One region of the Desulfovibrio aminophilus DSM 12254 genome, then DNA from elsewhere that is predicted to be linked to it. Evidence: predicted binding sites of a transcription regulator. Region 1 holds the regulator's gene; each other region holds the start of a gene.

Region 1 (7,457 bases):
CGTTCCCGGACGTACCGGCCTGAACCTCGCGCCCAAGACCCTGGCCCGTATCGCCCGGGAAGTGCCCGAGGCCATCGGCGTCAAGGAGGCCACCGGAGATCTCAAGCAGTGCACCGAGGTCGTGGAGCTCTGCGGGCCGGACTTTCTGCTGCTTTCCGGCGACGACTTCACGGTCCTGCCCCTGCTGGCCGTGGGCGGCGTGGGCGTCATATCCGTGGTTTCCAATCTCATTCCGGCCAAGATGCATGAACTCTGCGCCGCCTATTTCGCCGGAGATCAGGTCCGGGCCAAGGCTCTGAACATCGAAATCCAGGCCCTTTCCCGCGCCATGTTCATGGAGACCAATCCCATCCCCGTCAAAACCTCCCTGGTTTATATGGAGCGGTGTCAGCCTGGATTCCGCCTGCCTCTGGCTCCGCTGGAGGAGAAACATGTCGAACCGCTCAAGACGGTGCTCAAGGCCTACGGTTTGATCCAGTAGCGATCGAAGCCGAACCAACGAAAAAGGCCGCCGGATTGTTCAGGCGGCCTTTTTCGTGCGAAAAAAAAGGCGGGGCCGAAGCCCCGCCTCGCGGATCAAAGCGGATTTAGGCGAAGGCCTTCTCGAAGGGAGGCACGACCTGCTTCTTGCGGCTCATGACCTTGTCCAACCAGACGCTCTTGGCGTCGGGCTTCACGCCGAAGGCCTTCTCGATGACGGAGGCGTCATCGGAGACGTAGAGCATCTTGGAGCCTTCCTTCATGATGTCGGTGAGGAGCAGGAACACGCTGTGACGGCCGCCGTCCTCGCCCTTGACCTTCTGGATCTCGGCGTAGAGAGCTTCCTCGTAGGGGGCCAGGATGCCCAGATCCACCACTTCCAGCTGGCCGATGCCGACCTTCTTGCCGCTCATGTTGAAGTCCTTGTAGTCGCGGAAGACCAAGTCCCGCATGGGGGTGCCTTCCACGGCGGACTTCACTTTGAACATCTCCATGCCCAGGGCCATGACGTCGGCCACGCCCGCGAGTTTGGCCAGCTTCTCGACGGCCTTCTTGTCCTTCTCGGTGCAGGTCGGGGACTTGAACATGACGGTGTCGGACAGGATGGCGCAGAGCATGATTCCGGCGATGGGCTTGGGAACGGCCACGCCGAAGTAGTCGTACATGGCGGCGACCACGGTGCAGGAGCAGCCCACGGGCCAGACCCACATTTCAAGCGGGTTGGAGGTGGTCACGTCGCCCAATTTGTGGTGGTCGACCACGTACTGGACTTCAGCCTTGTCGAAGTCGGCGGGCAACTGAGCCTTGTCGGTGGTGTCCACCAGGGCGATCTTTTTGCCGGCGGCCTCGGTCAACAGCTCGGGGGCCTTCACGCCGAACTTGTTCAGCACGAACTCGGACTCGGGCGGGCAGGCGCCCTGCGCGGCGGCGATGAACTCTCCGCCATAGGCCTTGGCGGCCAGGTCGGCGAAAGCGATGGAAGCGGCGATGGTGTCGGTGTCGGGATTCTTGTGACCGATAACGTAAATAGCCATGACATCCTCCTCGATAGTGTCCTGTTTTTTCAATACCCCGCGTGGGATACCAAGGGCCAGACAAAGCTCGTTCGATTTATCACAAAGTTCGCACACCGACAAGTCAGAAAATCCCGGCGAAGGAGAAAAGTATGACCAGAACCGCCCCGGCGGCGAACAGGGCCTGGGCCTTGCGTAATCGCAGGGAGAGCACCCCGCCAAGTCCGGCGGCCAGGAACAACGGGGTCCAGCTCAGCCGTGACGTGGCCAGTTGCGGCCCGAAGCGCAGCAGGCAAAGGTCCGTGAGCACGGCCAAGGCCAGGATGCTGGAAAAGAAGAACAGCCAGGAAAAAAGCGCTGACGTGCGCAACGCCCGAAGAACCAGCCGGGGAGGCAGGTCCGGGTCGGCGGAATGCCGGGCCCACTGGAGAATGGCGCTATAGCTCCGGTTCTGCCATTCGCGCAGCGCGCCTTCCAGGCGGGCGCCCAGCCAGGAAAGCGGCATGGTCAAGACGAGCGGCACGGCGATCTGGGCTGGATGGGTCAGACCGAAATGCGTGACAAGCGCCAGGGCGGCTGTGGTCGAGGCGGCAAGATGCGGGGGAATGTATGTTCCGGCCGGAATGGCGTCGAGCCAGAAAAGTTCATAGAAGACGGCAACGGCCAGGGAGGTGCTCCAGTCACCTCCAAAGAGGCTCCAGAGAAAACCGATGGCCAGGGGGCGTTCAACGAGCCCCAGGTTCAAGCTGGAGCGACAGAGCCCGAGGAGGACAAAAAAAAACCGACCGCGCTGAACCAGGCGAGGCTGCCGAGAGTGAAGTCCATCATTTGAACCTCGCTTGCACGGGGTCGTTGGGAACGCAGCGGAAGTCCAGGCTTACCCCATGTTGGGAAAAAAAGCGCAAGCAGGACTCGTCGTCGGTGGAGAGGGCCACGCTGGGCGATATTTGGCGCCGACCCGGCTTGTAGTGGATGTTGCCGACATTGAGGCTCTCGAACTGGAATCCGCGCTCGAAGGCCCGACGGGCGTCGGCGCAGGATGAGAAGAGCACCAGCGCGGCGAGGGGGTGGCCGGACATGGCCTGGACCAGAGCCAACTGGGTGCGTTCCACATGCACAAAAAGGCTGGTGGTGTTTTGGGGGATGGCCAGGGACATGATTTCCTGCTGGATGCTGTCGCCGGCCACTTCGTCATTGGCCACGATGATCGTGGAGGCTCCGGTATAAGGGAGCCACGCTTCAATGACCTGGCCGTGAATCAGCCGGTTGTCGATGCGCACCCAGAGGGATTCCAAGGACATGTCTAGCCTTCCGCGCGGTTGCGGCGCAGGATCTCCCCGGCCACGACGATGCCCTGCTGCCCGGCCTTCTTTGCCTGCGCCGAGAGTTCCGCCAGGGGTTGGTTCCGGCTTTGGAGCACCTTGAGGAGCATGGGCAGGTTCACGCCGGTGATGACTTCCAGTGCCGCCGACTTGCACAGGGACAGAGACAGGGTGGTGGGCGTACCGCCGAAGAGATCGGTCATGACCAACACGCCGGCGCCTTGATCCGTGGCCGACACGGCGGCTTTGATGCCCTCCACCAGTTCTTCCATGCCCGCCGAGGCGGCCATGCTCACGGCTCGGCACCCTTCCTGGGGGCCGAGGACCAGAGAGGCCGCCTCCAACAGGGTCTCACCGAAGTTGCCGTGGGTGACCAGCACCACTCCGATGTGCTTTTCCTCAATCCGCTCGTTGTTGGCCATGTCGCTCAACCCAGTTCAAGGTGTCGATGTTCCAGGGTCACGGCGTATCCGGTGCGCCGAAGTGCTTCGCAGACCAGTTCGGCTACCGCCACAGAGCGATGGCGGCCGCCGGTGCAGCCCAGGGCAAGGGTCACGCGATAGCGTCCCTCGGCCAGGTACAAGGGCAGGAGATAGGAGAGAAAGTCCAAGAACTTACTCCGGAACGTCGCCCCAGGGTCATTGGCCAGAACGTAGTCCGCGATGATTGTGTCCTTGCCGGACAGGGGCCGGAGGTTCTCGTCGAAATAGGGGTTGGGCAAAAAACGCAGATCGAAAAGCAGATCCGATTCGATGGGGACGCCGTACTTGAAGCCGAAGGAGATGATGTGGACCCGCAGCACACCCACTTCCTGCTCCAGCGAGGTCCACTTCTCCTGCAGGGTCCGGCGAAGGTCGTGAATGGAATAATTGGTGGTGTCGATCACCAGGTCGGCCCGCTTGCGCAGAGGGTCCAGGAGCACCTTCTCAGTCTCCAAGGCCTGCTCCAGGCCGAGGCTCCGGCTTTCCAGGGGATGCGGTCGGCGGGTGGTGGCGTAGCGTCGCACCAGTTCGGACAGCCTGGCCTCCAGAAAGACGATGTGCGTCCGGACGCCCTGTTTCTTCAATTCTCCGAAAGCCTTGCGCCACTCCTCGGGAAAGTCCATCTGGCGCAGATCCAGTCCCAGCACCAGACCCCGGTGCTTGCTGTCCTGCTCACGGAAGAGACTCACCAGCTTGGGCGTCAGGCTTGCGGGCAGGCCGTCGACGACGAAGAAGCCCAGATCCTCGAAGACCTTGAGGGCCGTGCTCTTGCCCGAGCCCGAGAGACCCGAGACCACGATGACCGAGAAGCTTCGGGTATCCCCCACCAGCGCCTCACCTGTCGTTCAGCAGGTCCCAGAGGGCCTGGCTGTTCGGAGCGGAGATGAAGCTCCGCCGGAAGGAGTCGTCCTTGAGCAGTCGAGAAATGTGGGCCAGGATGCGCAGATGCAGACCGGCCACCTGCTCGGGCGCCAGCACGAGAAAGAAGATGTGGCAGGGCTTGAAGTCCAGGGAATCGAATTCGACGCCCTGGATGCTCCGCCCCGCCACAACCACGATCTGGGTCAGCCCCGGCAGCTTGCCGTGAGGGATGGCGATGCCGTCCCCGATGCCGGTGGTGCCGAGGCTTTCGCGTTCAAGCAGGACGGCCACGGCCTCGTCCGGATCGACCGGCGGGGTCAGGGCGGCCAGAGACGCCGTCAACTCCGCCAGAACATCGGCCTTGGCCGTGGCCTTGAGGTCCGAGAGGACCAAGTCCCGCGACAGGTATTCCGAAAGCCGCATTTCAGATTCCAGGGTCGATGAGCCCGAAGTCGCCGTTCTTGCGCCGGTAGATGACGTTCAGGCCATCAGTCTCAGAGTTGCGGAAGACCAGGAAGTCGTAACTCCTGGACTCCAGTTGCATGGCGGCCTCGTCCACGCTCATGGGCTTGGGCTCGTACTTGTCCATCTCGGCGATGGACGGGGTGCGCTTCCCCGATTCCTCGATGAAGGTCAGCACGCCCATGCTCACTGCCCGTTCGCGGCCCGCGCGGCGGCGGTCCTTCTGCTTCTCGCGCATCCGGCGCAATTGGGCTTCGAGCTTGTCCAAGACCATGTCGATGGTCGAGTACATGTCCTCGGACTCTTCGTAGGCAGAAAGATGCAGATTGTCGGCCAGGAAGACCACGTCGGCCTTGTGGCGGAACTTCTCCACGGAGAGGTTGACCTGCAGTTCGGGATCCTCGGCGTCGGAAATGAACTTGGAGAGCTTCTCGAAACGCGACTCGGCGTATTCCTTGAGATGCTCGGACGGGTCGAAATTCTTGAAGTTGAAGGAGATGTTCATATGTATCCTCCTGTTCGAGTAAGGAGTGTACGGGCCAAGGGTCAGAGAATGTCCTTGCGCTTGGACGAAGAGGCGATGTTCATGGCCGAACGGTACTTGGCCACCGTGCGGCGGGCGATGTCCACCTTGAGGTGATCCTTGAGGATTTCCCCGATGCGCTCGTCGGACAGGGGGTGCTTGGGATCCTCCTCGCCGATGAGCTTTTTGATCAGGGCCTTGACGCTCTCGGAACCGACCTGGGTGCCGTCCTCCAGGTCCAGGGCGCTGTTGAAGAAGAACTTCAGCTCGAACACGCCGTGCGGCGTGGCCACGTACTTGCTCGTGGTGATGCGGCTGACCGTGGACTCGTGCATGCCGATGTCCTCGGCCACTTCCTTGAGTATGAGCGGCTTGAGCTTGGTCACGCCGTACTCGAAGAACTCGCGCTGGAAGCGCACGATGCTCTCCACGACCTTGTAGAGGGTGCGCTGACGCTGGTAGAGGCTCTTCATGAGCCAGGCCGCCGAGCGCATCTTCTCCTGGACGTAGTCCTTTTCCTTGCCCGCGGTCTGGGACAGGGAGTCGGCGAAAAAGGTGTTCAACTGAAGGCGCGGCAGTCCATCCTCGTTGAGTACGATGATGAAATCGTCGCCGTACTTGTAGACGAAGACGTCCGGGGAGACGTAGTGCGGCTCGGTGCTGGAGAAGTTGGCCCCGGGCATGGGATCAAGCTTCTGGATGATTTCCAGGTAGTGCTTGAGCTCCTCCATGTCGATCTTGAACTTGCGGGCCAGTGGCTTGTAGCGCTTCTTTTCGAGGTCTTCCAGGTGCTCGTCCACCAGTGAGAGCAGGATGGGGTCGGTCTCGCCCAGGATCTCGAGCTGCACGAGCAGGCATTCGCGAGGAGTGCGCGCGGCCACGCCCACCGGGTCCAGGCGCTGGATGCGGTGGATGACGGCCTCGATCTCCTCGTCCGCGGCGTCGGGCACCATGGCCCGAATGTCGTCCATGTCGGCATGCAGATAGCCGCCGGAATCCAGGTTGCCGATGACCGCCTCGCCGATGTCCAGTTCCCGCGGGGTGAAGTGCGACAGGCGCATCTGCCAACTCAGGTGGCCGTCCAGAGAAGGCTTGCTGGCCAAGCGGGCCTCGAAGGAGACGCCCTCCTCCGGTATCTCGGTTTCGCGAACCTGGGCCTGCTTGGAGATGCTGGAAAATTCGCCCAGGTAGTTCTCCCAGTCCGTGCTGCGGATCATCTCCTCGCTGCGTTCCGGGGAAGTCATTTCAGGCGTGGCCGTGGTCTGGTCCACCTCCACGGGCATTTCTTCCATGGGCAGGTCCGAACGTTCGGTCTCGGCTTCCTCCAAAAAAGGATTCTCCAGAAGCTCCTGCTGAACCGTTTCCACCAGCTCCAGGCGCGAGAGCTGCAACAGCTTGATGGCCTGCTGCAACTGGGGGGTCATGACCAGCTGCTGCGAGAGCTTGAGTTGTTGTCTCAGTTCAAGTCCCATGACGCCCGAAACATCCTTTATGGGCCGTTTGGGCGGCCCGATTCAGCTTATTTTTTCACGTTACGGCTTCATTGTGCCACAGTCACCCGGACGGCGCAACCAAGGATCTCGCGGAACTCCCCGTCCGTATTGGTTTTTCGATGAAGACCGCCGACATGAAAAAAGTGTACCAAGTCTGGCGAGGCATGTAAATCGGGCCGGCACGGCGGGCAAACGGAAAAGGCTGGGCGGTCAGAGGCTGAAATCTTCGCCCAGGTAAAGCTGGCGGGCCTTGCTGTCGCGCACGATCTCTTCCGGGGTGCCCTCGAGAATGATCGTGCCTTCGTAGACCAGATAGGCGCGATCGCAGATATTCAGGGTTTCGCGCACATTGTGGTCCGAGATGAGGATGCCCATGCCCATCTTCTTGAGCATGGAGATGATCTCCTGGATGTCGATGACCGCTATTGGGTCGATGCCCGCGAAGGGTTCATCCAGGAGGATGAACTTTGGGTCCAGAATGAGCGCCCTGGCGATTTCCAGCCGCCGTCGTTCGCCGCCGGAAAGGTACATGGCGGGCTGGTCCGCCAGTCGCTTGATGCCGAATTGGTCCATGAGTTCGTCGGCGCGCTTGCGTTGCCGCTCCGGCGAGAGAGCGGACTGCTCCAGGATGATCTGGAGGTTCTGGCGCACGGTGAGCTTGCGGAAGATGGAGCTTTCCTGAGGCAGGTAGGACATGCCGAGACGGGCCCGTTCGTGCAGTGGTCGGTCGGTGATGGGCTGGTCTTCCAGGAGCACTTCCCCGCCGTTGGGCCGGACGATGCCCACGAGCATATAGAAGGTGGTCGTCTTGCCCGCGCCGT
Region 2 (7,457 bases), on a different contig from region 1:
GGAATAGGAGGCGATCCGATGGCGCACCAACTGGTGCGAACAGGCCCGGGAGATGCCCTCCACCGCGAAGCTGAAACTGACGTGCTCCACCGGGCTGTCATGTCCCGACTCCAGGACGGACTGCACGAACTCGGCCTGCTTCTCCCGCCCGATCTCGCCGGAGAGCAGGCGGGGCCACATGTCGGCGACGAATCCCGCGTGGTAGCACTGGCGAAAGGCGGCGTAGATCAGGGACAACGGCTCGGGGGTCATGGCCAACAGCTCGACCCGGAGCTTCTTCTGCGGCATGGGGGCTCCCTTGGCTTGCGGTTTCCGGCGGGTGTACCCAAAACGCCGCCCCTGGGCAAGACGGCCTCGCGCTCTCCTGTTGGGCGCTACAGGCGGAGCTTGTCCAGCAATTCCCGGACCTGCTCCTCCAGCGGCCGGAAGCCCTGAAGCAGAAAATGCAGCGTGCTCATGAATACCGGCTCGGCGGCGAAAAAATGTTCGGCGGCCCGCACACGCAGGCCGTCCGCGTCCTCGTCCGGGTGCTCCCGAAGCAGCCGTTCGGCCACGGCCGGAGCCCCGCTCATGAGATAGAAGACCGTGCCCAGGGAACGCACCCGCTCCGGGCCGCCCTCCAACCCGATGTCGGCTTCGTCCAGGGCCACCACGGCCCGATCCCGCCCGGCTTCCGCCCATTCCTTATAAGAGCGGAACGGGATGCCCAGCCGCTCCGACGCCAGCCGCCCCAGATCGCCGCGTCCCGATCCGGCCACCCCGGCCAGGAACACGATTCCGTCGGGCCGGTAAGGGCGCACCGGCCTGGAACCGTGTGTCCGGGTTTTGTCCGGCTCGGCCACCGCCACCTTTTTTTGGATGAAACGCATGGGCTTGTGCATGCCCCCCTGTAACGCGCCGCCGTTCCCGGGGCAAGGGCGGCATCCCTTTGTCCGCAAGGCGTTTTCGGCTCCGCTCATGGCCGGCCATAATTTTTCATCAAGATTCCTAAAGTTTTCCCAGGACAGGCCGATCAGGTAGGCGACACCAGCGGAGAACAGGTGAAGGGCGTGGTGCCCGGCCGCCGATCCGCACAGGCATGGAAGCCGAAAAACATTCAAGGAGGAAATCATGGCCCTGGTTATCAACCACAACTTGATGGCGATGAATGCGAGCCGTAACCTTTCGAGCTCTTACGGCGCTCTCGCTGTGTCCACCCGCCGCCTGTCGTCCGGCCTCCGCGTCGGCACCGCGGCCGACGACGCCGCCGGCTTGGCTGTCCGCGAGCTCATGCGCTCGGACATCAGGTCGCTGCAGCAGGGCATCCGGAACGCCAACGACGGCATCTCGCTCATCCAGACGGCTGACGGCGCACTCCAGATCATCGACGAGAAGCTGATCCGAATGAAGGAACTGGCCACCCAGGCGGCCACCGGTACCTACAACTCGGACCAGCGCCTCATCATCGACTCGGAGTATCAGGCCATGGCGTCGGAAATCACCCGAATCGCCAACGCCACGGACTTCAACGGCATTCACCTGCTCAACGGCAACCTGTCCGGTGAGAACTCCAGCCACGACGGCACCGGCCTGGTCTCCACCGGCCCGCTGAAGGTCCACTTCGGCACGGCCAACGACTGCGCTGAGGACTACTACTACATCTCCATCGGAACGGCCACGGCCTCCGCCCTGGGTCTCGGCCACGCCACCGGCACCAAGACCGGCACCGGCGCCGCCGCCAACGCGGGCAAGTCCATCTCCACCCAGGCCCTGGCTCAGGCCACCCTGGATGCCCTGCAGGACGCCATCGTGTCCAAGGACAAGATCCGCGCCAACCTGGGCGCCCTCCAGAACCGGCTGGAGAACACCGTGAGCAACCTGGAGATCCAGGCCGAGAACGTCCAGGCCGCCGAATCCCAGATCTCCGACGTGGACGTGGCCACCGAGATGACGGAGTTCACCCGTCAGCAGATCCTGACCCAGTCCGCCGTGTCCATGCTGTCCCAGGCCAACTCCCTGCCGCGGATGGCCCTCAGCCTGATCGGCGGCTAACGCGCCTCGGGCGGCTGAGCGATGAACCTCTAACGGAAAGCCGGACCGCCGAGCGGTCCGGCTTTCCTTTTTGATGGCACCGGCCTTGCATCTTTCCGGGGGCGGACCAGACACGGAATAATTTTCCCGAGGGAATCAGCATGGCCGACGACACCTCTTCCATCAGCGCTTATACTTCAGCCTACACCTCCGGCAACATCAACTTCACCGGACTGGGCAACGGCACGGACTTCAACTCGCTCATCGACGGGTTGGTGAAGGCCGAAAGCGCCCATCTCACCCAGCTCCAGACCTGGCGGGCCACCTGGGACAAGAAGATCACCGCCTTCCAGGAGCTGAACACCTCCATGCTCTCACTCAAGACCGCGCTGGAGAAGATGGACACCATGAACGAATTCCTGACCAAGAACGCCTCGAGCACCAATTCCACCGTGCTCACGGCCACGGCCGACAGCGCGGCCGAGGAAGGCACCCACAAGGTCGAAATCAACCAGTTGGCCCAGAACAAGATCATGGCCACCGTCACCGGTTACAGCGCCGGCAGTTCGGTGATCAACTCCTCCGGCGGCGACCAGATCCTCCAATATGTCTACAAGGGAACCACCTACAACCTCACCGTGCCCACCGGCACCACCGTGGATGGTTTGGTCAACCTCATCAACAACCAGCCCGCGAACCCCGGAGTCAAGGCCCTGGCCATCTTCGACGGCTCAAACTACTATGTCCAATTCCGGGGCATGGATCTGGGCGTGGGCGCATCCTTGACCATCGGCGCGGGCACCACGCTGACAGGCTTCAAGGCCGCCGACTGGACCACCACCCAGAACAACCAGAACTCCCAGATCCGTGTGGATGGCTGGCCCACAAGCGGCTGGATCAGCAACGCCGCCAACAGCGTGAGCAACGTCATCACGGGTCTGACCTTGAACCTCAAGGACTCCGCGCCCGGTTCCACCGTCACGCTGACCGTGGGCACGGACCTGGAGGCGGTCAAGGAGAACGTCCGCACCTTCGTGACCCAGATGAACACGGTTCGCGCCAAGATCCAGGAACTGACCAAGTACGACGACCTGAACAAGGCCGGTTCGTTGCTCACCGGCAACTACGGCGTTGACATCGTCTCCCAGAATCTGAAGAATATCGTCGCCGACAAGGGCGTCGGCTTCATTTCCTACAACACCCTGGGGCTGACGGAAGACACCTACGTCTCCCTGGGACAGATCGGCATCAGCACCGACGCCCAGACCGGATCGGCCACCTTGGGGATGCTCGTGCTGGACGAAGAAAAGCTGGACGAAGCCCTGACCAACAACCCGACCGCAGTGGCCAAGCTCTTCTCGGCGGACGATCTGGGCGAAAGCAAATCCTCGGCCTTCTCGTACCTGTCGCTGGTCAAGGGCACCACCCAACCCGGGGAATACCAGCTCAAGGTCAAGGTCAAGGCCGACGGCTCGGGCATTGAGAGCGCCACCATCAACGGCCATGCGGCCAAAATTTCCGGCGCCTGGGAAATCACCGGCGCGGCGGCGACCCCGGAGGCCGGTCTGGCCATCCGGCTGGATTCGCGAACCGCCGGTTCCACCTATGACGGCATGGTCACGGTCAAGCGCGGCAAGACCGGAGAACTCGCCGACGAACTCAAGGATCTGACCGACAAAAGCGACGGCCCCCTGGCGATCCTGCAGAACAACTACAAGGACATCATCAAGTCCATCGACAGCAAGATCGACTACGAGACGACCCGCTTGGAAAGATACAAGACCACGCTCAAGAACAAGTACGCCCGGCTGGACTCCCTGCTCGGTTATTACGACAAGCTCAACAGCCAGTTGACCAGCTCGATCAAGCAGTTGTCCAGCAGCAGCAGCTCGTAGCCCGTCCCATCTGCCCGTGGAGGACAATCGTTCATGAAGAATGGAGCCAAGGCCTATCTCGCCACCCAGGTGACCACCACCACCCAGGGCGACCTGCTGCTCATGCTCTACGACGCGGCCATCAAATTCCTGAAACAGGCCAAGGTCAAGATCGCCGAGCGAAACTACGCGGAGAAGGGCATCCTCATTTCGCGGGCCCTGGACATCATCAGCGAACTCGCCGAAAGCCTGAACAAGGAGAAGGGCGGCGACGTCGCCAAGAACCTGAACAACCTGTATTTCTTCTGCAGCACTCGTCTGCTCAAGGCCAACCTGAAGATGGATGCGGCCTTGATCGACGAGGTCGTCGGCATCCTCTCCGGCATCCGCTCCGCCTTCGCCCAGATCATCCCAGGCTACGAAGGGCGACCGCCATCGGCCCTGCACGGCGCCTCACCCCTGGCCGACGAGTCCATCGCCACGCCGAAACCCGCTCACCCGATGCCCCAGGTCAACAACCTGGACCTCATGGGCTCCCCGGCCCAGCCCTTGGCTGGAATCCTGCCCCAAAACGACAATGCCGCGACGGCGCTCAAACCCGCCAGGCAGGCTTCCCCCGTTCCGGCGTCGCCGGCCGCTTCCCCGACCCAGCAGCCCGGCGTGAACCGGCTGAGGGCCATCAACGCCTACGCCTCCAACAGGGGCTGATCCGGTTTACTTCCCGGGCCGTCCGTGTCACCACAGGCCATGGCCGCCCCCATCCGCGTACTCCATGTGGCCAAGTCCTTGGGACTCGGCGGCACGGAAAAGGTCATGCAACTCTTCGCCACGCACCTGGACCGCTGCGGTTTTCAGGTGGCGGTCCACAGTCCGCTGGACGGGCCGCGTGGCCCCCTGCTCCGGGCAGCGGGAATCCCCACCCATATCGGCGCGGACCTCTTCAAGACCCTCTGCGCCTGGAAACCGGACGTGGTCCATCTGCACCGCGCGGGCTGGCCCGAGCCCGGGCTCCTGCGCCCACTGGCCGCAGCCCGCGTGCCCGTGGTCGTGGAGACCAACGTTTTCGGTCGCCACGACCCGAGCCCTTCGGCCAAGGTGCTGGACCGCACCCTTTTCGTTTCGCGCTTCTGCGCCGAACGCTTCGCGGCCCACACCGGCATTCCGGCCGAACCGCCGCGCTACGGCGTACTGTACAATCCCGTGGCCACGGATTTCTTCGCCCGGGCCTGCCCGCCGCGCGACCTCTCGGCTCCGGCAGCCGGTCGACTCTCGCGCCCCGACCCGGGCAAGTGGTCACGTCTGGCCCTGGATTTCCTGCCTCTTGCCGCCGAGGCCCTGCCCGGGTTGCGCTATCGGATCGTCGGCGGCCTCCCGGAGGCCGAGGAATATGTGCGGACCCACGGCCTGGAGGCCAACGCGGAGTTCCTGCCGCCGCTGACCTCGGACGAGGAGCTGGCCGGATTCTTCAACTCGATTTCCCTCCTGGCCCACGCCAACGACACGGGCGAGTCCTTCGGCCTGGCCATCGCCGAGGCCATGGCCGCCGGGCTGCCGGTGGTCACGCACCCCTGCCCCGAGCCGCGCGACAACGCCCAACTCGAACTGGTGGAGCACGGCGTCACCGGATTGGTGGCGCGAGATACGCGGGAATACGCCCAGGCCGTGATCTTCCTGCTGACCCACCCCGAGGAGGCCCGAAACATGGGCGAGGCCGGACGGGCAAAGGCGGCGCGGCTGTTCCGCGCCCAGGACCTGGCCGCCCGCCTGGGCGACATCTATCGTGAAATCCTGGCCGCCAAGGTGCTGAACCGATGAACCGGGAACTGCTCCGAGCCTATGGCGCCGAAGTCCTTTCCTTCGCCTGGAGCGGAGCCGCCGAAACCGCCCCCCCCGCTCGGCCGGACGCCGGAGCCCTGGACAAGGCCCTGGCCCGCTGCCTGCGACTGGCCGAGAAGAGCGGCCGGCAATCGTTCGTTCTCTTGGGCCTGGGCTCGGGGGCCCTGGCCTCGGCCCTTTCCGAAGCCCTGCCCGGGACCGTGGAACTCCTCGTCTGCACCCTGGACCCCGCCTCGGCCCGGGCCGCGCTCCAAGCGGGCGGGCTCCCCAGCCTTGGCCGCGATCCACGCCTGGCCCTGCTGGCCGACACCTCGCCCTGGGCCCTGCTCTTCCTCATGGACATGGCGGGGATCACTCCGGCCGCCGCCGTGCTCGCGCTCAACCCCGAGGCCACGGACGCCGAACGCGCCGGACTGGCGGCCCTGCAACGCACCCTGAGCGCCTCCCGCCCCCTGGACGTGCCGCCCCCGGCCCCGGGACAGGCTCCGGCCATCTCGGCCGCCGCCATCCTGCGGCCGGACGAGCCGGATCTGCCGGGCTTCTTCGCCCAGTTTCCTTCCTGGCTGGCCGAACTCTGCGTCCTTTGGGACGCGCCCTCTCCGCCCTCCAAGATTCCTCCCTGCTCCGTCCCCCTACGCCAGGCCGCGCGCCTCCTCGAACACGACTTTTCGGCCCAGCGCCAAGCCATGCTGGGCCTCTGCCGCAGCCCCTGGATTCTCTATCTGGACGCGGACGAAACCCTGCGCCCAGGAGACTGGCCCCGCATCGCGGGACTGACCGCCCAGGGCCAAGTCGCCGGGTGGCACTTCCCGCGCCTGACCTTCTACCCGGACCAGGACCACTGCCGCATGGGCCTGGGGCTCTGGCCCGACCTGCAACTGCGCCTGTTCCGCCGCAACCCGGGGCTCTCCTTCGTCAAACCGGTGCATGAACGGCTCACCGGGCTGGACGGCCCCGAGGCCGTGGCCCTGGACCTGCCTATCCTGCATCATACCCATCTGCTCAAGCGGCCCGAAGCCATCCGCCGCAAACTGGCCTCCTTCCTGGTTGCCGGAAGCGGCCGAGGACATACCCTGAGTCGGGACTACCCCCACCTGCCGCGCCATTTGCTGGAACCGCCCCTGAAGTCGGAGCACACGCGCGCGCTGCTTGCTGGCTTTCTATAATCCAGCGAAGCCGGACGCCGCCGCCTTGATTCCCCCTGTGAAAGGGGCTAGGTTATTGACCCCGGAGGGCTTGAGCGCCCAAGAACTTCATACGAGGACCCGCATGCTCGTCACCTGTCCCCAATGCCAATTCAGCCGGGAACTCCCCGAAGACAAGATACCGGCCCGCGCCCAAGTGGCCACCTGTCCCAAGTGCAAGCACAAGTTCCGCTTCCGCGACCTGCCGCCCGAGGAGGCCGAGACGGCTCCCGCAGCCCCTGCCGAGGACGTTCCGACCGCCGAAGCGCCTGAAACTCCTCCGCCCGCGGCGCCAGCCGAGGATGACATCTGGGAGCGCCTGGGATCGATCCAGCCGGAGCAAGCGGAACCCCAACCCGGGCAGACACCCGACGACCCCTTCGCCGCCGACCCGGAACGCCCTGAAGTGGACGTGCCCTTCGAACGCCTGGACCAGTTCGGCTTCTTCCCGGGCATCACCCAGACCATCCGCCGGGCCATGTTCTCACCCCAGCTCTTCTTCCAGGCCATGCCCCAGCGCGGGCTGGGCAAACCCCTGACCTTCGCCGTCCTG
Region 3 (7,457 bases), on a different contig from region 1:
AGCGCAGGGAGCGCTCCATGCGGCCCCGGTCCAGGGAGAGGATGTCCGCGTCGGCCGAGAGTTCGGTCACGACCTCCTTGAGCGCGCCGCCGCCCACCAGTTCGAAGACCCGGGTCATGGTCGCCAGAGAGGCGATGCTCCTGGTCAGGCCGCGCACGGCCGTGTCCGCCGTGCCCATGGCTTCGCCGGTCTCGGCCGAAATGGCGTTGACCTCCATGACCGTCCTGTTGAGATCCTCGCTGGCCTGGGACTGCTGTCCGGCGGCCACGGCGATGGCCTGGACCCGTTCCGTGGTGCCGCCCACGAGGCGCACGATCTCGTCCAGGGCCGCGCCGGACTCCTGGGCCACGCGCACGGTCTCCCCGACCATCTCCCCGGCCTCCTCCACGCCCCGGCGGGTCGTGCCGACCTTGTCCCGGATGGCCTCGATCTCCCGGCGCACGTCCAGGGTGGCGGCCTGGGTCTTCTCGGCCAGCTTGCGGACCTCGTCGGCCACCACGGCGAAGCCGCGTCCGGCCTCTCCGGCCCGGGCCGCCTCGATGGCCGCGTTCAGCGCCAGAAGGTTGGTCTGGTCCGCGATGTCGCTGATCACGCCCATGATCCGGCCGATGGCCTCGGCCTGGCCGCCGAGCACGACAACGGCCTCGCCCAGTTCGGCGGACTTGGCCGCCACGGCCTCGATGGAGCGCACGGTGCGCACCACGGTGTCCGCGCCCGCCCGGGCCCGCTCCACGGCGGCGGACGCCTCGCGGGACGCCGCTTCGGCACCCGTGGCCGCCTCGGAGATGGAGGCGGTCATTTCCTCCATGGCCGAGGCCGCCCCGGCCATGAGTTCCTGCTGCTTGCGCGCGCCCTCGCCCGCTCGGGCCGAGGCCTTTTCCAGATCGCCGGAGGCCCGCTCGATGCCGTCGACGGCCTGTTTCAATGTCTTGGCCGCCGAGTGCAGGGCCTGGAAACGGGCGTTTTCGGACTGCTCCTTGGACAGCTCGGCCTCCTCAAGGCAGACGGCGAGGTCGCGGCGTTGCGCCGCCAGTTCGGAACGCGTCGAGGCCAGGGTCGATTCCAGCCCTGCGGCGCGTTCATCCCCTTTCCTGACCAACTGACGCAAGATTGCAAAATTGTCAGGCCCCTGTCCCGCAGCGCGCGGCTCGCCGGCCAGGGACCACAGCCTGGACGACAGTTCCGCCGCCGCCGCGCTGGCCCTCGCCGCCAGGAACAGGCCGCTCCCGAGGCTCATGAGGGCGACAATTCCGGCCATCATCGCCGTCGCATTGGACAAAAACGGCAAGTCGGAAGTCAGGCAGGACGTCAAGGTCACTAGACAGAAAAGGATGGAATTTCCGATTGATAAGGATAAAATTGTAGTGCGCATGCAATGGCTCCCGCTTCCATGTGGAATGTTTCCAGGGGGGCACTGCAAGGGCGGGGCCAAGACGGCTTACGGAAATCAGGGATTCTTCGATCCCAGCAGGACCATGCCGCGGATGGTGTGCAGGAGCAGCCCCTCGGGTTTCTCCAGCTCGGGCAGTTCCTCGCCCGGGGTCAGGGTCGTCACGGCCACCCGGCCGATGATGTGCCGTCCCTCGCGGCCCCGCTCCTCGGTGCGCAGGCCCCAGACGTCGTGCAGGATCATGGCCCGGCCGCCCAATTCGCCCACGTAGAGCATGATGTGCCCGGGCTTCCAGAGCAGGGTGGCGAAGGGCACGCCCCGGGCCAGGATGGCGGTTTCCTTGTCCTGGTCCGAAAGGCCCTCCAGGGAGATGTATTCCCCGGCCTTGCCTTGCTGTCTGGAATTGCGCGGCAGGCCCAGGCCGAAGGGCGTGTAGAGGTCCATGAGCAGGGCCGAGCAGTCGCGGTGGCCGTACATCCCGCCCCATCCGTAAGGTTCGCCGAGCATGGAGCCGCCCACGCGGGCCAGGTTGGCGGCTGTGGCGGGCAGGGGCAGGGGCGCGGCGGCGGAGGGAGGCAGCAGGCCGCGCACCGTGACGGCCTCGCCGCGGGCGTCGCGGACCGGGAGGAGCACCTCGTAGCCTCGGGCGGTGGCCCGGGCCAGGGGCAGGAGCATGCCCACGCGGGCCTCGAAGCGGAACAGGCCGTGTTCGTCGGCCAGGGGCACCCGGTCGCGGGTCACGGTCACCAGGGGGGCGGACTGGAACTTCTTGCGGAACTCGGACCCGGCGAAGGCCACATCGGCCAGGGGCACCCAGCCCGAGGCGTAGCGGCAGTGGGCCAGGGCGAAGGCCCCGTCGGCCGAGAGGTGCGAGAGGTAGAGCGGGGTTCCGGCCCAGATCGCCGTGTTTTGCAGATAGTCGAAGGGGAAGCCTTCACCCGGCAGGTGGCGGTTGAGGAAGGCCGGTTCCAGGGTGGGCAGCACCCGCAGGGAGGTATGCACAACGGCCACGGCCGGGCGGCCGAAGTTGGGGAAGTCCTCGGGCCGCGAAAGACGGCGCATCTCGGCCATCCAGGCCGGGCTCCGGCGCAGGAGATTCTCCCCGTAGACCTTCTTGGCCGCGAAGTGGTTCAGCCCCCAGAAGGCGTCCCCGGGATCTTTGGGCGGGGAGGTGCGTTCCCAGGGCGCGAAGTGGCCGGTCAGAAAGCCGCGCAGCATCCCGGCCTGGACGTCCGGCGTGAACACGGAACGGCCGCCGTCCGGGCCGAGATAGGCGAAGAGATCCTGGGGCAGGTCGGTCACGTCCCGCACTTCCGGCGGGTCTGGCGGAACCAGGGGGCCCTTGGCCGCGCAGGCGGAGAGGAGCAGGGACAGGCAGAACGCCAGGATCGCGGCCCGGGAACGGGAACTGACTGGGATGGAGCGCATGGAGGCCAATCCTAGCAGATTCACCCTGGCGGCGAAAGTCCCGCCTTTTTCGTTGAGCGCGACGGCGCTTGGGGATAGGATGCCGCAATTCATTCGCCGAGGAGGAAAACGCATGCGTCTCATCCGATTGCTGGCCCTCTTGCTTTGTCTCGCCGCCCCGGCGGCCGCCCTGGCCGCCGACGGCCCCGCCCCGGTGGTGGTCTTCGAGACGAGCAAGGGCATGATCTTCATCCAGCTCGACAATCAGAAGGCCCCCGTGACCACGGCCAACTTCCTGAAGTACGTGAACTCTGGATTCTACGACGGAACCATCTTCCACCGCGTGGTCAACAACAAGGGCATGGGCATCGTCCAGGGCGGCGGCTACGACGCCGCCTTCCGCCAGAAGCCGACCATGCCGGCCATCGCCTGCGAGTCCCGCAACGGGCTGGAGAACAAGGCCGGAAGCATCGCCATGGCCCGCACCGCCGACCCGGACAGCGCCACCTCGCAGTTCTTCGTCAACGTTCGGGACAACGACTTCCTGAACTTCCGTTCGGCCACTCCCGAAGGCATGGGGTACGCCGTGTTCGGCCGGATCATCCGGGGCATGAACGTGATCCAGGACATCGCCAATCTGCGCACCACGCCCCGGGGCATGATGGACGACGTGCCCGTGGAGCAGGTGGTCGTGCGCAAGGCCTACCTCTACAAGGAACCCTGAGCCCCTTTTCCCGCATGAAGCGAAAAGGCCGGGCCCGCGAGGGTCCGGCCTTTTTGGGTTTCGCCCGGCCCGGCGTCAGCCCAGGGCGCGGCGGACATATTCACGCAGGTCTCCGGCGACCAGGGGCTTGGCCAGGAAGAAGGTGGCCCCGACCTTGAGCAGCCCGGCGATTTCCTTCACCCCGACCACGGCGGACATGATGATCACCGGCATGTCGCGCAGCGCGGCGTCCTCCCGCAGGGCCAGGATGAGCTGGCGGCCGTCCATTTCCGGCATCATGATGTCCGTGAGCAGGAGTTGGAAGTCGTTGACCCGGATGGCGTCGTAGGCGTGTCGCCCGTTGGGGCTGACGAAGGCCGAGTGGCCCATGTCCTCCACCAGCCGGGCGGCCAATTTCTGGGAGATGCGGTCGTCTTCCGCGATGAGGATCTTGGCCATGCTGCGTTCCCGTGCCCGTCCGTGTTTTCGGCTTCGGCGCTCGGAGCGGGTGTTCTCTGTCCTTTTTGGCAGAGATGGACGGAAGTGACAAGCGGGACGCCCGGGGAGGCGGGCGAAAAAAAGCCCGTCCCGGGGGCGGGACGGGCGGGACGCCTTCGGCGTCGTGACGTTTAGATCTTCTCGACGAGCATGGTGTCGTCAAAATCGGGCACCAACCGGTATCTGGCGCCGCCGGCCTCGAATTCGTGCTCCATGCCCGGAAACAGTTGCAGGCTGGCGTTGAATTCGTCTCCGAAGAAGATGTCCTTGGCTTCGCCGTTGCTGTCGAAACGGACGGACTTGCCTCCAGCCAGGGTGACGATCTCGCCATGATGAATGCGAACGGGAAGATCCGCCTCGGTGTAATCCATGACTCTCCCTCCCTTTTTGAGTGCTTTGGTTTGTTTATATCCCTCCTCGCACGGCATGTCCACTTCTTCACAAGAGAAAAACGGTTCCGTTCGCGATTCGGAGGGGAGTTCCGGGGGGATGTTCCATCTTGGCACGGACCTTGCCTTTGTCGGGGTGGAGGAATTTTTTGCCGGACGTCCGGGCCGATGGCCCGACCTCCGCAAGTCCCGGTGGGGTCGCCGGGAAAGGAGCGCCTTCATGGGTTTCAGCGCGATGTACGTGGGCGCCACGGGAGTCACCTCCCTGAGCCAGAAGATGTCGGTCATCGGCAATGACCTGTCCAATGTGGACACCATTGCCTACCGGGGCAGCGACGTCCTTTTTCAGGATCTCATGAGCCGGTACGGGACCGTGGGGCAGGTGCTCTCCAACGACACGGGCGCGGCCTTCCAGATGGGCATGGGCGTGGGCGTGGCCGACGTGCGCATCGATCTCAATCAGGGATCGTTCAAGGACGGCAGCGCGAACACGGACATGGCCATCGACGGCAAGGGCATGTTCCGCGTGGTCAGCCAGGACGCCGGCACGTCCTATTACACCCGGGCAGGAAACTACCGTTTCGACAACGCGGGCTATCTGGTCGATCCCCATGGGAACGTGCTCCAGGGGCGGGCCATCGACCGGACCACCGGCGAGGTCTCCGGCGGCGTCACGGACATCGTGCTGCCGTGGGAGGATGCGACCATCGACGGCGTACCCACCCGGGTCGTCAGCTCCCCGCCGAGCCCCACCACCCGCCTGAATCTCCAGTTCTCCCTGGACAAGAGCGAGACCGACCACAGCACGAGCGCCACCGATCCCTTCTTCGCCCTGGCCGGGCTCTGGGATGGCGCCGCCGACCCGCCGCTGGCCGGAAGCAGCTACGCCTACTCCAGCTCGATCAACATCTACGACGCGCAGGGCAACGCCCAGCCGATGACGCTTTATTTCGACAAGGTGGACGTCACCCCGAGCGACGGCAACACCTATTGGGAATTCATCGCCACCGTGGACCCGGCCGCCGACGGCCGCGCCGGGATGACCGGAACCTCCGGGGCCGGCCTGCTCATGATGGGCACGCTGACCTTCAACAGCTTCGGCCAGTTCGTGGGGCAGACCTCCTACACCTATGAGGGAGCCGGTGACTCGTCGCTTCTGAGCAACTGGTCGCCCGCGGCCTTTTCCGCCGACGGCTTCCCGACCATGACCGCGACCTTTCTGGGCCTGGCCAGCGGGGCCGGAGCCGGAACGACGGGACAGACCATCGCCCTGAACCTGGGCCTGGGCAGCGCGACGGGCGGTTGGACTGGGCTGGCCTCCAACGCCTCGGCCGCCTCCGTGGGGACCAGTGTGGCGAATCTGCCAAATCTGGCCTCCATCGCCGAGCAGCCCAACGCCACCACCGGCTACGGCGACTCCCTGGCCACCCTGAGCGCCAGTCAGGATGGCCACGCCACCGGCTATCTCCTGGACGTTTCCGTGACCAGCGAGGGCTACGTGCGGGCGATCTACTCCAACGGCGAGGAGGAAAACCTCTACCAGATCCCGCTGTACACCTTCACCAACGAGTACGGCCTGCGGCGCGAGGGGTCGAACCTGTTCACCCAGACCGTGGAGTCCGGCTCGGTGGTCGAAGGCACGGCCGGGACCGGCCCGCGCGGCAATATCCAGGGCAAGAGCCTGGAACAGTCCAACGTGGACATGACTGAGGAGTTCGTGGACATGATCGTCACCCAGCGCGGGCTGCAAGCAAATACCAAGGTGGTCAGCGCCGCGGACGCCATGTTGAACACGGCCATCAGCATGAAGCGCTGAGAACGGAAAAAATGACGCCGGGCCCATTCCGGAAAGGGGTGGGCCTCTTTTCTTTTTTTTCATCCAGGGTTAGAAAGGCAGTTGACTTCGTGCCTGGATGGAATACGAATTAAAGTGATGCAAATGGTCATCAGCGAGAAAGGAGTTGCCCATATGAAGTCCAAGTTTGCCGTCCTGTTGGTGTTCCTGGCCATGGCGCTGCTGCTTGCCGCGGGCTGCGCCAAGAAGAAGACCGCCGCTCAGCCCCAGGCCGTGGTCATCGAGGATACCACTCCCCCGGCCGCGCCCGAGCCCTACACGCCTCCGGCGGTGGACGAGGATGCGCTCAAGGCCGAGCAGGCCATGCAGGAACTGGCCACCCCCATCCATTTCGACTTCGACAAGTCCGCCATCCGCGCGGGTGATGACCGAGACCGGCTTCAGAACAAGGCCGTGATCATGCAGCGCTACCCCGTGGTTTCCGTGACCATCGAGGGGCATTGCGACGAGCGGGGCACCAACGAGTACAACATGGCTCTGGGTTCGCGCCGCGCGGATTCGGCCAAGGAGTATCTGAAGGTGCTGGGCGTCGATCCCTCCCGCGTCGACACCGTGAGCTACGGCGAGGAGCGCCCCGTGGACCCGGGCCACAACGAGGCCGCCTGGTCCAAGAACCGTCGCGACGAGTTCGTGGTTCGCCGCTAGTCGGCGACGTGTTCCGCTTTCAACACGAAAGGCCGACGGTTCGCCGTCGGCCTTTTTTTGTCCGCGAGGCGCGACCGGGCTTTTCAGCGATCCGGTCCCAGGCTAATGTTCAGCCCAAGCGGGAGGATGGGAATGGACAACGCGCGCCGGGCGTTCTGCATCGTGGTTTTGGCCCTGTTTTGTTGTTCCTGTGGTGGGCGTTCCCCGGGCGGCGGAAAGGCCGTCACGCCCGTGGCCTCCTCGGACCAGTGTCTGCTGGTGCTGGCGGAGGATTGGGATTCCACCCAAGGGACGCTGTCGCTCTTCGAGCGTTCCTGGACCGGGAGCTGGAAAGCCGTCGGTCCGGGGGTTCCTGTGTTCCTGGGGCGCAAGGGGCTGGGGTGGGGCCGGGGCCTGCACCCGGAACAGACCGAGGGGCCGCGCAAGGCCGAGGGGGACGGCCGGGCCCCGGCGGGCATCTTCACTTTGGACTCGGCCTTCGGCCGGGCTCCGCTCGCGCCGCAGCTCAAGACCTTTCCCTTCCTCGTGGTGAACGGGCAGACGATCTGCGTGGACGACGGCGTGTCCTCC
Region 4 (7,457 bases), on a different contig from region 1:
GGGAAGCCAGGGTGCGCTCCAGCAGTGCGGCCTTGTTGAAGGTGTACAGGCAGACCACCACGGAGCGGTCCCGGATCAGCGCCGGGTCCAGGGGCGTTGGCCGGTCCAACTCGGCAAGGCGCAGGGCGATGGGCGTCTGGGACGGGTCCAGGGCAAGGGAGGCTCGCAGCATGGAGGCGGCCGCCTCGTATTCACCCGCGGACAGGCGCAAGGACGCGGCCAGGTTGCAGAGCGTCTCGTCGCGGACTGCCTGGGGCAGCCCGGCCCAGAGCGCGTCGGCCCCAGCCCGCAGGCCCAGGGTCGCGTGGTGGGCGAAGAGCCGGGCCCGCCACGCGGCCTCTAGCAGCCCGGGGCAGCGGAAGGAGGCCAGCCAGTCGCCCGGGGCGCGGCCGCGTCGCAGGTCCAGGTCCAGGAGCAGGTCCGCAACCTGGACATAGGAGGGATAGACCCGCAACAGGGTGCGCAGCACGGGCTCGGTCTCCAGGCGCTCGTCCGGTCCGTCCAGAGCCAGGATGTCCTTCAATCCGTCCGGCTCGGCGTTGAGCGAGGCCAAGAGGTCGGCGCGCACGGCGGCCTCGTTGTCCCCGGCGATGCGCGCCAGGGCGCGGGCGGTCTGCTCGTCGAAGGGTTCCAGCCTGAGCCGCTTGGCCAAAATCGCGGCCAGGGCGGCGACGATCCCGGGCATGGACCCGAGGTCGGGCTCGGCCGCCAGACGCGCGGCGTAACAGGAGCAGATGGTGGGGTCCAGGAGGAGCTGGGAACGGTGGTTGTCCAGGTGCTCCAGAACCTCGTCGCCGGAGAGCCGTTCCAGCTCTCCGCTCATGCCCCGGGCCAGGACCGTGAAATAGGCGGCGTGCATCTCCCCTCCCTTGGGGCGGCCCGGCGGTGGGCGGAAAAGGTGCGGGTGTATGCCGCGCGATGCGTCAAAGGACGCGGCAACCGTCTTCCGTGACCAGGACCATGTGCTCCCAGCGCACCCCGCCCCAGTCCGGCCAGTACAGGCCCGGCTCCACCGTGACCACCATGCCCGGCCGGAATACGTCCCGGCTCTGGCTCGACAGGCTGGGGGCCTCGTGGGTCTCCAGGCCCACCCCGTGGCCCAGGCCGTGGGTGAAGCGGTCGGCCACGCCGTGCTCCTCGAAGAAGCGCCGGACCAGATGGTAGGACTCGGCGATGGGCGCGCCCGGCCGGATGTATTCGATGGCCCGGCGCTGGGCCTCGCGCACGAGAGCCAGGACGTGGCGGAAGCGGTCCGAGGGTTCGCTCCCGAGCCAGAAGGTCCGGGTCTGGTCCGAGCAGTAGGCGTCCAAGCGGCCGCCCGCGTCCACGAGCACGAGCCCCTGCGCCGGCAGGCGGTCCTGGCCGGGCTCGGCATGGGGCAGGGCCGCGTTCACCCCCGCGCCCACGATGGTCGGGAAGGCCAGGCCCGAGGCCCCGCCCTCGCGGAAGAGCCGCTCCACCTCCCAGGACGCCTGGGCCTCGGTCATGCCCGGGACGAGCCGCTCGGGCAGGGCCAGCATGACCCGTTCGTTCAGGACGCAGGAGGCCTCCATGCGCCGGATCTCGTCCGCGTCCTTGATGACCCGCAGATCCTCCACCAAGCCCTCGGTGGGCGTCAGGGCGACGAACTCGCGCAGGCGCTCATAGTCGCGCACGCAAAGCGACCGGGGCTCGAAGCCCAAGGCGGGCGGATTCAGGGACTTGAGGAAGGCTCCGACCACTTCCATCTTGCGCGAGGAATAGATGACGATCTCATCGGGCCAGACCCGGCGGGCGGCCTCCTCGAAGCGGGGGTCGGTGAGCAGGGTGTCGCCGCCGTGGGCCGTGATCACCAGCCAGCCGGCCGACTCGTTGCACTGCGAGTCGGCCAGCTCGAAGCCGGAAAGGTACCAGCGGTTGGCGGCGTGGGACACGAGCAGGGCGGGCAGGCCCCGCGCCCGCAGACTTTCCTTGAGCGCCTGACGGCGCTGCTCGAAAACGATCACGTCCACGTCCATGCGTTACAGGGAATAGGTGCGCTCCGGCAGGCCCTGGACCATGCGTTCGGCCCATTCCACGCCCTGCATGACGGAATGGTCCATGTTGCCCACCTCGTACTTCCAGCCGCCGAAGCGGCCCCGGGAAAAGATTCCCTGGGCCTCCAGGCGCGGCTGTATGGTCTGTAGCGCCTGGTCGCGGGCAAGGCAAGGCACGGGATAGCCATAGTCCACCACCGTCTCCCAGCGGGTCAGAACTCGTTCGCCGTCTCCGGGGGCCATCAGGCCGCAGGCCGCGAGCCCGGCCTCCGTGCGGGCCATGAGCCCGGCCAATCTTTCCGGTTTGTGCGCCGAGAAGCTCGTCTCGCACATGAGCGCCCGCTGGTCCGGCGCGGCCGGGTTATTGGGCGAATAGTTGTGAAAGTTGGTGGTCCGATAGAAGGGCGTCTCCTCGCCGGGAAAATACATCCAGCAACGGCTGTCGGTCCTGCCCGAGGGCGGCAGGCCCACCCCGGCCACGTAGACCCCGTTGTGGACCAGGGCGGAGGCGGCCTCCACCAGCTCCGGCTCGGGATCGGCCAGCCAGCGCCCGGCCAGGAGATCCAGGGGCGCGGTGCTCAGGAGCGTCTCGTAGCGCACCTCCTGGCCGTCGGCCGTGCGCGCGGTCCGGTTCCGGGCGTCCAGCCGGACCACGTCCGCGCCGTAGCGCACCTTGTCCTCCACCCGGGCGGCCAGGCGGCGAAAAATTTCGCCCGTGCCGCCGCGCAGCGGGAACCTGAAGGTGTTGTTCGGGCCCCAGGCCACGTCGTCCAACTCCAGGAGGATGTTCTTGAGCACTCCCTCCAGGTCCACCACGCTCACCCGCTCGCCGATCCATTTGAAATCCATGCGTTCCGGCGGCGTGGCCCAGACCTTGAAGTTATAGGGCAGCATGAAGATGTCCGCGATGCCCCGGCCGAAAACGCACTCGATCCACTGTCGGAAGTTCTCCGGCCGCCCCTCGGGACGTTTGCCCGGCAGCAGCCCGCGCACGCAGTCCCAGCGTTCAGCCCGGGGCAGGTGGCGGACGTTGTTCTGAAAGGGATAGGGCACCCAGCCGCCGCAGGCGCGGACCCAGGACTCGCGCTGATGCTCCAGGTATTCCCCGGCCAGCAGGTCGTCCACCAGTTTGTCGAAATAAGGATAATGGGAGAAGAGGACGTGGCCGCCGATGTCCCAGGTGAACCCGGCCGCGTCGCGGAAGCTGGCCGACAGGCCGCCGGGGTGGGCATTTTTTTCCAGGACCAGGAAGGATTCCTGACCCAGCTCCCGCAGCCGATGGGCCGCGCCGAGCCCCGTGGGACCGGCTCCGATGATGAGGTGCTTGACTTCCACTCGTTTCTCCTCCGGGACGGTTCTACGTCGCGAAAGCCGACGCATCAAGTTCCGTGCCAGTCGCGCCGTCTCCCCTCGCGGGGCGGGAAAACGGCACGGGACGCTTCTCGTGTCACCCAGCTTTCTCTTTTCCGTCACATTAATGTAACGTGGGATTGCTAGAAAACCTTCATCCGAATTCGGCACGAACGTTTTCAAACCTCATCCCATTCGCGGAGGACGTTTCCATGAAGATCAAGATTGTGGCGCTCGCCGCCGCGCTGACCCTGTGTCTGTCCGGCCTGGCCTTCGCCGGCAGCGTCGAAGTCAAGGGCTCCACCACCGTGCTTCCGCTCATGCAGAAGTCGGCCGAAGCGTTCATGGCCCAAAACAAGGGCGTGAACGTCTCCATCTCCGGCGGCGGTTCCAGCGAAGGAGCCAAGGCCCTCATCGACGGCACCTGCGACATCGCCATGATGTCCCGCGACATGAAGGACAAGGAGATCGAGGCCGCCACCGCCAACGGCCGCGCGCCCAAGCTGTTCGTCGTGGCCTACGACTGCATCGTGCCCATCGTGCATCCGGGCAACGCGGTCAAGGATCTGAGCGTGGCCCAGCTCCAGGACATCTACGCAGGCAAGATCACCAACTGGAAGGACGTCGGCGGCGCCGACGCCCAGATCGTGGTCATCTCCCGCGACACCTCCTCCGGCACCTACGACTGCTGGGAGAACAAGGTCATGCATGACGGCGGCAAGAAGGAACGCGTCTTCCCCGGCGCCCTGCTCCAGGCCTCCAACGGAGCCGTGGTCCAGGCCGTGTCCAAGAACAAGCTGGCCATCGGCTACATCGGCCTGGGCTACCTGAACAAGGAAATCAAGCAGGTCAGCGTGGGCGGCGTCATGGGCGACGCCACCACGGCCCTGAACAAGACCTATCCCGTCTCCCGCGGGCTGAATCTCTACACCCCCGGCGAGCCCAAGGGCGACGCCAAGGGTCTGGTGGACTTCATGCTCTCCCCCGCCGGTCAGAAGCTGGCCGACGAGATCGGTTTCGTGCCGTTGAAGAAGTAGTCGGACGTCGACCCGACGTCCCGCCGGAACGGCCCGCGCCGTTCCGGCGGGTTCCGTCGTTCCGATGCCCATTCAGGATTTCCGGCTCCAACGCATCCGAGGTGTCCCGGTGAACCGTTTCCATCTGTCCGTCGGCATGCTCCTGGCCCTGGCCCTGGGCCTGTTCCTCCTCGGTCAAGCCGCCTCGCGACACAGCGAGGTCGAGAAGCTGGCCCTGCTCAAGGCCGACGTCCTGACCAAGTCCGGTGAGGAATACCCGAGCGTGGCCCGGGCCCTGCGCGAGATCCAGCGCAACGTGGAATTCGAGCTGACCGAACGGGCCAAGGTCGAGGCGGATGCCGCCACAGCCGAGGCCCGGCTCCAGGTTTCGCTGGAGGATCTGGAACGCCTGTCCAAGTATCTGCGCCAGGATCGGGCCTTCACGGCGGCCCCCCCCAAGGGCCAAACCGCCCTGGACGTGCTCGCCGGACTCGTCCGCCACCGGGCCTCGGCCCGCGCCCACGGCTACGACATCGCCGCCGCCGTCCTGGCCCTGGCGGCCGGGATCATGCTGTTGCTCAAGGCCCTCAAGCTCCAGCGCACCACCCGGGAGCGGCTCATCCAGTCCGCCTTCCTGGGCACCGCCACCACCTGCATCCTGGTGCTCTTCCTGATCATGCTCTTCCTCTTCGCCGAGGGTCTGCCGGTGTTCAAGGCGGTCTCGCTGCCGGACTTCCTCTTCGGGCATCTCTGGTACCCCACCGAAGACCCTCCGCTTCTGGGGATCCTGCCGCTCATCGCGGGCTCCATCGCGGTCACGGTCCTCTCCTCGTGCATCGCCATTCCCCTGGGGGTGATGACCGCCGTGTACCTGGCCGAAATCGCCAGCCCCCGCGTGCGCGAGATCTTCAAGCCGATGATCGAGCTGCTGGCCTCGCTGCCCTCGGTGGTCATCGGCTTCTTCGGCATGGTCGTGGTCGCGCCCTTTCTGCAGGACGCCTTCCACGTGGCCACGGGGCTGAACCTGTTCAACGCCTCGCTCATGCTGGCCTTCATGTCCGTGCCGACCATCACCAGCGTGTCCGAGGACGCCATCTTCGCCGTGCCCAAGGAGCTCAAGGAGGCGTCCCTGGCCCTGGGAGCCACCCACCTGGAGACCCTGGGCCGGGTCATCGTGCCGGCCTCGCTCTCGGGCATCAGCACGGCGGTGATCCTGGGCATGTCCCGCTCCATCGGCGAAACCATGGTGGTGCTCATGGTGGCCGGAGGCGCGGGACTCATCCCCTCCTCGATCTTCGACCCGGTGCGGCCCATGCCCGCGAGCATCGCGGCCGAGATGGGCGAGGCCCCGTTCCAGAGCGAACACTACTACGCCCTGTTCGCCATCGGCATGGTGCTCTTCGTCTTCACCCTTCTCTTCAACATCGTGGCCGACCACATCGCGCACAAATACAAGCAGGTCGGCGCGGCCACGCTCTAGGAGACGCCATGCAGTCCGAAGCGACCACCACCCACGGCCTCTCCCGCTTCCTGCCCGAGGAACAGGCCCGCCGCCGCGACCAGCGGCGCAAGACGCTCCAAGCGGGCGTCTTCTGGGTCTTTCGGGGAGCGGTGCTGATCAACGCCCTGGCCCTGGCCGTGATCCTCGGCTTTCTCCTGTTCAACGGCCTCTCGGCCATCAGTTGGGAATTCCTCACCGAAGCCCCGCGCAAATCCATGACCGAGGGCGGCATCTTCCCCTGCATCCTGGGCACGTTCCTGCTCAGTTTCGGCTCCATGGTCGTGGCCCTGCCCCTGGGCGTGGCCTCGGCCATCTATCTCCACGAGTACGCCCGCCCCGGCCGCGCCCTGCGGCTCATCCGCCTGGGCATCTCCAACCTGGCCGGGGTGCCCTCGGTGGTCTTCGGGCTCTTCGGCCTGGCCTTCTTCGTCACGGTCATGCACCTCGGCGTTTCCATCGCCGCCGGGGCACTGACCCTGGGGGCGCTGACCCTGCCCGTGGTCATCGGCACCACCGAGGAGGCCCTGCGCTCCGTGCCCCAGACCTACCGCGAAGCCTCCCTGGGCCTGGGCGCCACCAAGTGGCAGACCATCTCCAAGGTGGTCCTGCCCGCGGCCCTGCCCGGCATCCTCACCGGCTCCATCCTGGGCATCAGTCGGGCCGCCGGGGAGACCGCCGCGATCATGTTCACGGCCGCCGTTTTCTTCACCCCGCTCATGCCGACCTCCATCCTGGACGACGTCATGGCCCTGCCCTACCATATCTACGTCCTGGCCACGGCCGGAACCGAAATCGAGAAGACCCGCCACCTCCAGTACGGCACGGCCCTCGTGCTCATCGCCCTGGTGCTCGGCATGAACCTCATCGCCATTTTCATCCGGGCCCGCCTCCAGCGCAAGATGAGCCGTTGACCGCTCCGGCTTCCTCTTTTGTGACGCCGGCCGCCGGACCATGACGGTCGGCGGCCTGCGTCATTTCAAACATCCTCGGGATGCGTTCCGCCTATATCTCCTGGACGGCATGGCCTTGTCTCAAAAAAATAAATAATTGCAGATGAATGCACCGCCTGCATACTGGACGCCCCAAGCGACCCAAACTGTGGATTTGTTCCCATTCGCCTTGGAATTGGTAGCTATCGATCATGTCCGAATTCTGCCTGAAGGTTCTTTTCGGCCAACGCGTCCGCACCCTGCGCGAGGAGCGCGGGCTGACCCAGGCGCAGTTGGCCGAACGCATCGCCGTCACCGAACAGTACGTCGGCATGATCGAGCGTGGCCTGTCTTCCCCATCCTTCGGCGTGATCCAAAAACTTTGCCTGGCCCTGGGCGTCAACCCCGCGGAACTTTTCCGGCCGTCCCGCGAGGTGTGCCTCAATTACCTGCTTTCCCGGCCCGAAGACGGTGACGCCCCGCACATGCTGCGGCGGCTGGCCGTCGGCGTTGGATACTGGGAGAGGAGCTTCCGCTCGGGACACCTGTTTCTCTCGCGGCCCATCCAGCGCATGTTCGGCTACGCCGACATGCCCGAACCCATCGACCGCGAGATGTTGTTGGAAAGAATCCATCCCGATGATCG

The links. Region 1 encodes sigma-54, which starts transcription at its own class of promoters, with help from an activator protein. Its sites were predicted from a motif close to CTGGCACGGNNNNTGCTT; they were not measured.
Region 2: a site for sigma-54 is predicted at 2,105-2,122, ahead of fliD (flagellar filament capping protein FliD). Genes of this name have one in related genera too.
Region 3: a site for sigma-54 is predicted at 4,498-4,515, ahead of H587_RS0105955 (flagellar hook protein FlgE). Genes of this name have one in related genera too.
Region 4: a site for sigma-54 is predicted at 3,393-3,410, ahead of H587_RS0113775 (protoporphyrinogen/coproporphyrinogen oxidase). Genes of this name have one in related genera too.

What each region holds. Positions count from the first base shown of each region.
Region 1 is NZ_AUMA01000006.1:295,969-303,425, forward strand. It holds gene dapA (4-hydroxy-tetrahydrodipicolinate synthase) at 1-481, shown strand, start outside; gene H587_RS0103435 (manganese-dependent inorganic pyrophosphatase) at 588-1,514, opposite strand; gene H587_RS0103440 (PTS sugar transporter subunit IIC) at 1,618-2,292, opposite strand; gene H587_RS0103445 (PTS sugar transporter subunit IIB) at 2,318-2,794, opposite strand; gene H587_RS0103450 (PTS sugar transporter subunit IIA) at 2,797-3,237, opposite strand; gene rapZ (RNase adapter RapZ) at 3,243-4,124, opposite strand; gene H587_RS0103460 (PTS sugar transporter subunit IIA) at 4,132-4,581, opposite strand; gene hpf (ribosome hibernation-promoting factor, HPF/YfiA family) at 4,583-5,125, opposite strand; gene rpoN (RNA polymerase factor sigma-54) at 5,167-6,615, opposite strand; gene lptB (LPS export ABC transporter ATP-binding protein) at 6,847-7,457, opposite strand, start outside.
Region 2 is NZ_AUMA01000010.1:229,257-236,713, forward strand. It holds gene thyX (FAD-dependent thymidylate synthase) at 1-288, opposite strand, end outside; gene H587_RS0108895 (hypothetical protein) at 375-869, opposite strand; gene H587_RS0108900 (flagellin N-terminal helical domain-containing protein) at 1,111-2,031, shown strand; gene fliD (flagellar filament capping protein FliD) at 2,172-3,905, shown strand; gene fliS (flagellar export chaperone FliS) at 3,939-4,592, shown strand; gene H587_RS0108915 (glycosyltransferase family 4 protein) at 4,632-5,699, shown strand; gene H587_RS17915 (glycosyltransferase family protein) at 5,696-6,886, shown strand; gene H587_RS0108925 (zinc-ribbon domain-containing protein) at 6,990-7,457, shown strand, end outside.
Region 3 is NZ_AUMA01000008.1:161,404-168,860, forward strand. It holds gene H587_RS17495 (methyl-accepting chemotaxis protein) at 1-1,237, opposite strand, end outside; gene H587_RS0105935 (SH3 domain-containing C40 family peptidase) at 1,448-2,818, opposite strand; gene H587_RS0105940 (peptidylprolyl isomerase) at 2,931-3,521, shown strand; gene H587_RS0105945 (response regulator) at 3,597-3,959, opposite strand; gene H587_RS0105950 (hypothetical protein) at 4,130-4,369, opposite strand; gene H587_RS0105955 (flagellar hook protein FlgE) at 4,608-6,203, shown strand; gene pal (peptidoglycan-associated lipoprotein Pal) at 6,357-6,887, shown strand; gene H587_RS0105965 (L,D-transpeptidase family protein) at 7,020-7,457, shown strand, end outside.
Region 4 is NZ_KE383875.1:272,180-279,636, forward strand. It holds gene H587_RS18800 (glycosyltransferase family 2 protein) at 1-859, opposite strand, end outside; gene H587_RS0113770 (M24 family metallopeptidase) at 924-1,985, opposite strand; gene H587_RS0113775 (protoporphyrinogen/coproporphyrinogen oxidase) at 2,001-3,350, opposite strand; gene H587_RS0113780 (PstS family phosphate ABC transporter substrate-binding protein) at 3,578-4,402, shown strand; gene pstC (phosphate ABC transporter permease subunit PstC) at 4,950-5,861, shown strand; gene pstA (phosphate ABC transporter permease PstA) at 5,870-6,793, shown strand; gene H587_RS20365 (helix-turn-helix domain-containing protein) at 7,024-7,457, shown strand, end outside.